Regions from separate parts of the Mesorhizobium sp. M0496 genome, predicted to be linked through region 1. Evidence: predicted binding sites of a transcription regulator. Region 1 holds the regulator's gene; the other holds the start of a gene.
What was found. The regulator LexA, encoded in region 1, represses DNA repair genes until DNA is damaged. The targets are predictions, from matches to a motif close to TGTTCNNNNTGTGTTCNG.
Positions count from the first base shown of each region.

Region 1 (3,766 bases):
GGGCCCAGGATCTCATCCGGGCCTGGAATACGGCCGGATGGTTCGAGATGCCGATCGAACTCGGCGATCAGCTTGGACGCCTGATCGGAGCCGCGGCCGGCCAGACCGTCGTCTGCGATACGACGTCGACCAACATCTACAAGGTGTTGCATGCGGCGATGGAGATGCGGCCCGGCCGGTTGGCCATCGTCGCCGAGGGCGACAGTTTTCCGACCGACCTGTACATCGCCGAAGGCGTGGCCTCGACCCGGGATGGCGCCTTGCTGCGTCTCGCGGGCGTCGACGCACCAACCATTGAAGAACTGATCGACGAAAGCGTCGCGGTGGTACTGGTCAACCACGTCAATTACAAATCGGGTGAACTGCGCGACATGGCGGCGCTGACGCGCAAGGCTCATGCGGCCGGAGCGCTGATCGTCTGGGATCTCTGCCACACCGCGGGCGCTCTGCCGGTCGAGCTCGACCGCGCAAATGCCGATTTCGCTGTCGGCTGCACCTACAAGTACCTCAACGGGGGGCCGGGCGCGCCGGCCTTCATCTATGCCGCCCAGCGCCACCATGGCGAGATCAGCCAGCCACTCAGCGGCTGGTGGGGGCATGCACGGCCCTTTGCCTTCGAACGGGGTTATGTGGCCGGCACCGGCATCCGCCGCTTTCTGTGCGGCACGCAGCCGGTCCTATCGATGCGGGCGCTCAAAGGTGCGCTTGCCATCTGGAACGACGTCGACATGGCGGAATTGCGAAAGAAAAGCGTCGCGCTGACCGAACTGTTCATCCAGCTCGTCGAAGCGAAGTGCGGCGCCTATGGTCTCACGCTGGAGAGCACCCGCGACGCGACCAGGCGCGGCAGCCAGGTGTCGTTCCTTCACGATCATGGCTATCAAATCATGCGGGCGCTGATCGAGCGGGGGGTGATCGGTGACTTCCGCGCGCCATCGACCATCCGTTTCGGCTTCACGCCACTCTATGTCGGCTACAAGGATGTGTGGCTGGCGGTTGAGGTGCTGGAAGACATTCTGCGCACGGGTGCATGGAAGGACCAGCGTTTCGCCGTCAAGGAGGCCGTTACCTGACGCAGCCGTCCCGACGACTGTTGTCGCGCCCTTGCCTATTGGCGGGATGACGGAGGGACGAATTTCCAGCGCACGAATCCGGTCGCCGCTGGTGGACAGCACTGGCATCACCAAATTAACCAAGGTTGGCATTTTGGCTTCGTTTCGTTCACGGCAGACGAATGCACAGAAGGCTGGGAATACCCCGTCGCGGATCCATGGGCAGCTCATGCCAAGCTTGGGCCAGGGATGGGCGGGCAGCCCATTAACCATAACAATTTCAATGCCGGCAAGCGCATTGTGACGGGATGCAGTCGTCGGCGAGGCCCGGCAGCGAGCTGCCAATAATTTCGATCCCCTTAATAAATTCATTAAACTTTAAACAGTTGCGGAACACAACTGGAACAGATAGTGTTTGTTCTGGGTTTGTTTTCTGATTCTGGTTTTAGGTACCCTGGGGGCCGCCATGCTGACACGCAAGCAACACGAACTGCTGATGTTCATCCATGAACGCCTGAAGGAAAGCGGCATTCCGCCATCCTTCGACGAGATGAAGGAGGCGCTCGACCTTGCCTCCAAATCCGGAATTCATCGGTTGATCACGGCTCTGGAAGAGCGCGGCTTCATTCGCCGACTGCCCAACCGGGCACGCGCGCTGGAAGTGCTGCGGTTGCCGGACTCGATCGCGCCCGGCCTCAACGCGGCGAAAAAGTTCTCGCCAAGCGTCATCCAGGGCAGTCTTGGTCAGACTAGTCTCGGTCAGGGCGGCGTTGGCCGACAGATCAAGCCGGCGTCTTCGCGGATGCCTTCGGCCGGCAATGACGACGACGTGGTCTCCGCCGTGTCGATCCCGGTGATGGGTCGTATCGCCGCCGGTGTGCCGATCGATGCCATCCAGCACCAGACGCATTCGATCTCGGTGCCGCCGGACATGATCATGGGCGGCGAGCACTATGCCCTGGAGGTCAAGGGTGACTCGATGATCGAGGCCGGCATCTTCGACGGCGATACCGTCATCATCCGCAATGCCGATACGGCCAGCCCCGGCGAGATCATCGTGGCGCTGGTGGATGAAGAGGAAGCGACGCTGAAGCGGTTCCGCCGCAAGGGCGCCTCGATTGCTCTCGAAGCCGCCAATCCGGCCTATGAAACCCGGATTTTCGGACCCGACAGGGTCAAGGTGCAAGGCAAGCTCGTCGGTTTGATCCGCCGCTACTGAGGCGGCTGCGGTTTAGCCGCTGGCTTCTCGGGTCTCTGGAAGGGCGGCAGTCCCCTCGCCTCACGCGAGAATTTGCGTTGTACATGCCAGGGCCGATATGGCCTGTCCACGGCGAAGCTGATTGTCGCTGGCGTGGTCGCCGATTGGCGATCGAAGAAGACGGCAGCACTGCCTTTGCGAGCCAGTTGCCGTTTGGTGATGACGAGAACCAGTGGGTTGTGACAGGCGTCATAGGCCGTCGCGTCATTGATGACGATCAGGTCGGCGAAACCACAGGCTTTCCAGGTGTCCTTTCGATCCTCGACATAGGCAATGAATGCACCGGACGGATGCCTGGCGAGACAAACGCCTGATGTGCAATAGAACGGCGCTCCCGGCGGCATTTCAGCGGCATCCCTGACGTCGAATTGGCCATCGCCTTCGTTGAACACCTCCGGCATGACGATGGTTTCGGATGTCAGCGCGCGTTTCCAGTTGTCGACGGTGAATTCGTTCGGGCGCGCGCGGCTGACGGCAAGTTCGCCACCGCCGATCGGCAACGCAACCAGCCTTGCGTCCTCCGAGATCAGCACGTCGGGTGTGCGCGTATCCGAGACGGTCAGCAGGCCGGCAAGCGCGAAGGGAAGAGCCGCGAGCCGCAGCCATGTCGTCGCCATCGTCGCGATGACCAGGGCAATCGCCACCAGCAGGACAGACTGCTGAGAAATCAGTCCGACCGCATCGACAGGCGAACGCTCGGAGATCCAGCCCGATATGGCGATCATCAGCGTAAGTCCCTTGCCCATCAGGTAGAGGGCCGGCCAGTCCAACCCAAACGGCATCAGCAACGCGCTGGCGACGGCCAGAAACATGACGACTGTCACGATGGGCATGATGGCCAGATTGGCGAACAGGCTGAGCGGCGACACACGCTGAAAATGCCAAATGGCAAACAGCGCCGTGGCGCCGCCGGCGATGATGGAAGTCATGGAAAGGCCGCCCGCCGCCAGCAGGAATTTTCGCGTCAGGAAACTGGGCAGCGATCGCTTTGGCGGCGGTGGTCTCGCCTTTCCTGCACGATGATCCGCCCAGCCGGCGTAGGCGCCGACGAGTGCGGCGGTCGCGGCGAAGGACATCTGGAAACTCGGGCCGACCACCTCGTGCGGCGACACCACAATGACGGCGATCGCCGAGATCGCCAGATTGCGCATCGTCAGCGCCGCTCGATCGAACAGCACTGCAATCAGCATCACCGCCAGCATGATGAAACTGCGCTCGGCGGCAACGACGACCCCGGAAATGATGAGATAGGCGGCGATCGAGAAAAGTGCGGCGGCGGCGGCGTATTTCTTGACCGGGCGACGCGCGGAAAAATCCGGAAACAGGGCGAAGGCGCCGCGCAGCAAACCCATGATGGTGCCGGCGACCAACGCCATGTGCAGTCCGGAAATAGAGATGATGTGGTAAATGCCGGTGCGCCGCATCGCTTCGTTGATTTCATCGGGGATGCCGGCGC
Region 1 is NZ_JAMYRC010000003.1:56,200-59,965, forward strand. It holds gene kynU (kynureninase) at 1-1,073, shown strand, start outside; gene lexA (transcriptional repressor LexA) at 1,519-2,271, shown strand; gene NKI73_RS05150 (ComEC/Rec2 family competence protein) at 2,265-3,766, opposite strand, start outside.

Region 2 (3,766 bases), on a different contig from region 1:
GTCGACCGCCGCACCGAGGAAAGCGACGCCACCAGCGGTGATCATCGGCCCGCCGATGCCGGGCACCCCGACCTTCAGCGGCAGCGGCAGTGGCGTCATGTCATAGACGGTGCCGTTGCGGTGCTTGTAGGCGATGGTGCCGGTCCTCAGATCGGCGCCGGCGACATAGCCCCAGGGCGGCGCCTGGCAAGGAATGCCGAGCGGCGACAGGAACGGTCCCATCACCACCGCATAGGGCGCGCCCTCGTTACGGTTCAGTCCCTGCTCACTGCCACGCCCCTCGTCCGGCGGCGGCACCTGATCGCGTGGAATGAGTTGCGACTTGAACGCCAGATAAGTCGGCATGCCGAACATCACTTGCCGGACCGGGTCGACAGCGACGCCACCCCAGTTGAAGGTGCCGAAATTGCCGGGATAGATCAGCGAGCCCTGTACCGAAGGTGGCGTATACCGGCCTTCATAGCGCAGGCCCTGGAATTCGATCCGGCAAGCCAGCTGGTCGAACATGGTGAGGCCCCACATGTCGGCGCCGGTGAGCGGCTTCGGCATGAAGGTAAGATCCGACACCGGCTGCGTCGGCGATGTGTGATCGCCCTCGATGGCACCGCCGGGCGCCGGCACTTCGTTGACAGCGATGACCGGCTCGCCGGTGCGCCGGTCGAGCACATAGAGGTCGCCCTGCTTGGTCGGCCCGACCAGCGCCGGCACCACCGTGCCGTCGGGTTTGGTGATGTCGATCAGGCTCGGCTGCGCCGGCACGTCCATGTCCCAGAGGTCGTGGTGCACCGTCTGCCTCACCCAGCGCAATTGCCCGGAGTTGAGGTCAAGCGCGGTGATCGACGACGAGAACTTCTCGACATTGGCGCTGCGCCCGGCGCCGAGCTGGTCCGGCGTCTGGTTGCCGAGCGGCACATAGAGCAGGCCGAGCTTCTCGTCGGCGCTCGGCGTCGACCACATGTTGGGCGAGTTGGCGGTGTAGGTCTGGCCGGCCGCCAATGGCGTCGTCTGGTCCGGATTGCCGGAATCCCAGTTCCATAGCAGCTTGCCGGTGGCAGCGTCGTAGGCGCGGATGACGCCCGACGGCTCCTGCGTCGAATAATTGTCGTTGACCGCGCCGCCGACAATGATCTTGCCGCCTGATATCAGCGGCGCCGAGGTCGAGTAATAATAGCCCGACTTCGGATACGGCATGTTGGTCAGAAGGTTCAGCGTGCCGCCCTCGGCAAAAGCCGGGCAGACCTGCCCGTTGGCGGCATCGAGCGCGATCAGCCGCGCGTCCGAGGTCGGCAGGTAGACGCGGGTCGCACAGGGCTGGCCGGCGGCGCCGGCAGCATCGGCATAATAGGCCACGCCGCGGCAGGTCTGGTGCTGGCGGTCCTTGTCGAGCTTGATCTTGGGGTCGAAGCGCCATTTCTCCTTGCCGCTCGCTGCGTCGATGGCGATGGCGAAATTGTGCGGCGTGCAGATGTAGAGCGTGTCGCCGATCTTCAGCGGCGTCACCTGATAGGTGGTCTCGCCGACGTCGTCCGGACCCTTCACGTCGCCGGTGCGGTAAGTCCACGCCGGCTGCAGCTTGGCGACATTGTCCGGCGTGATCTGATCGAGCGGCGAATAGCGCTGGCCGAACTGCGTGCGGCCGTAATAGTGCCATTCGCCGGCCGGCACATCATTGCCGAGATTGGCGTTGGCGACGATCTTGTCGGTGCCGAGTTCGCCGGCAATGTCCTTCGGATCGGCCGTCATCGAGTAGCCAGCGACGGCAAGCGATGCCAGCACTGCAAGGATCATCGGCGCGCGCGCATCAGGGCCGACAAGACCTCGTCTCGCCCATGGCGTCAGCAGCCACAGCGCGACCAGCACGATGATGCCGCCGCGGGGCCCGAGTTCCCACCAGTCGAAGCCGGTTTCCCAGACCGCCCAGGCAAGTGTGCCGAGCACGATCGCCGCGTAGAGCCACAGCGCGGTGGATCTGCGCCGGTAGAGCAGCCAGGCGGCGATCAGGAATGCGAGACCGGCTATGAGGTAATACCAGCTGCCGCCCAGCGAAGCTAAGCGGATACCGCCGCCGCCGAGCGCCAGGCCTATGAGCAAAAGAATGAGGGAGGTGACGGTGACAGCCAAGATGATACTCCTTCGACTGTTGCGCTTTGCGACGCGGCCATGGGCAACCGGCGTTACCTTCCTGCCCTGGGCACAACTTTCTCCCGCCTGCCGCGCCTGTCAAGCGCGGAGCACACGCCGAGGTGGTAATCCATCTTGCCTGCATCAGCGTTTTCCAGCGCTCTCGGCGCCGTGATGACCGACGAGGCGCGCTCGTTCGGTTTTCGTCGCTCTCGGTTACCGCAAGGCCTGAACGGCGATATCAGGCACTTTACCGGAACAAAACGTAGACACTTCTGGTCTTTCGCTCCCGAATCACTACATTCGGGGCAATGTCCGGCTTTTCCGAAGACATGCCCTTTTTCGACGAACCCAATGCGCGGCCCTCGGCCCCGTCGGGCATTGCTGCGCGCGCCATGGCTGCCCGCAGCGGCCACAACAATGCGCCCGACTATCTGAAGGGGCTGAACCCCGAGCAGCGGCTGGCGGTGGAAACCACCGAAGGTCCGGTTCTGGTGCTGGCCGGCGCCGGCACCGGCAAGACACGCGTCTTGACCACCCGCATCGCCCACATCCTCGCCACCGGCAAGGCCTTCCCGTCGCAGATCCTTGCGGTGACCTTCACCAACAAGGCCGCCCGCGAGATGAAGATCCGCATCGGCGTCCTGATCGGCGAAGGCAATGTCGAAGGTATGCCCTGGCTCGGCACCTTCCACTCGATCGGCGTCAAGCTGCTGCGCCGCCATGCCGAGCTTGCAGGCTTGCGCTCCGACTTCACCATTCTCGACACCGACGACGTCGTGCGGCTGATCAAGCAGCTGATCCAGGCCGAAGGGCTCGACGACAAGCGCTGGCCGGCCAAGCAGTTCGCCCAGATGATCGATGGCTGGAAGAACAAGGGGCAAGGCCCGGCCGATATCGCCGAGGGCGACGCGCGCGCCTTCGCCAATGGCAAGGGCCGCGAACTCTACAAGGCCTATCAGGAGCGGCTGAAGACGCTGAATGCCTGCGATTTCGGCGACCTCCTGTGCCACCCGATCCGCATCTTCCGCGCCAATCCGGACGTGCTGAAGGAATACCACAAGCGCTTCAAATACATCCTCGTCGACGAGTACCAGGACACCAACACAGCGCAATACATGTGGCTGCGGCTTTTGGCGCAGCGGCCGCAGTCCTCCCCCCTCGAGGGGGAGGTGCCCGCGAAGCGGGCGGAGGGGGTTGCCGCAGAAGGCACCTCCAGAACGTCGAGCACTGCCGCGCGGACCCCACCCGACCGGGCTTCGCCCGGCCACCCTCCCCTCAAGGGGGAGGGAAACCCGCGTCCGGCCACCGTCAACATCTGCTGCGTCGGCGACGACGACCAATCCATCTACGGCTGGCGCGGGGCCGAGGTCGACAACATCCTGCGCTTCGACAAGGATTTTCCCGGCGCCACCATCATAAGGCTGGAGCGCAACTACCGCTCGACCGCGCACATCCTTGGCGCGGCCTCCCACCTCATCGCCCACAATGAGGGCCGCTTCGGCAAGACGCTGTTCACCGACCGCGACGAGCCGGAGGACGGCAAGGTGCATGTCCATGCCGCCTGGGATTCCGAGGAGGAAGCTCGCGCCGTCGGCGAGACCATCGAGACCTATCAGCGCCAGAAGCACAATCTCAACGACAT
Region 2 is NZ_JAMYRC010000036.1:30,779-34,544, reverse strand. It holds gene NKI73_RS25270 (glucose/quinate/shikimate family membrane-bound PQQ-dependent dehydrogenase) at 1-2,121, opposite strand, end outside; gene NKI73_RS25265 (ATP-dependent helicase) at 2,433-3,766, shown strand, end outside.
Region 2: NKI73_RS25265 (ATP-dependent helicase) is a predicted target of LexA. The motif match lies at 2,376-2,393, and genes of this name have one in related genera.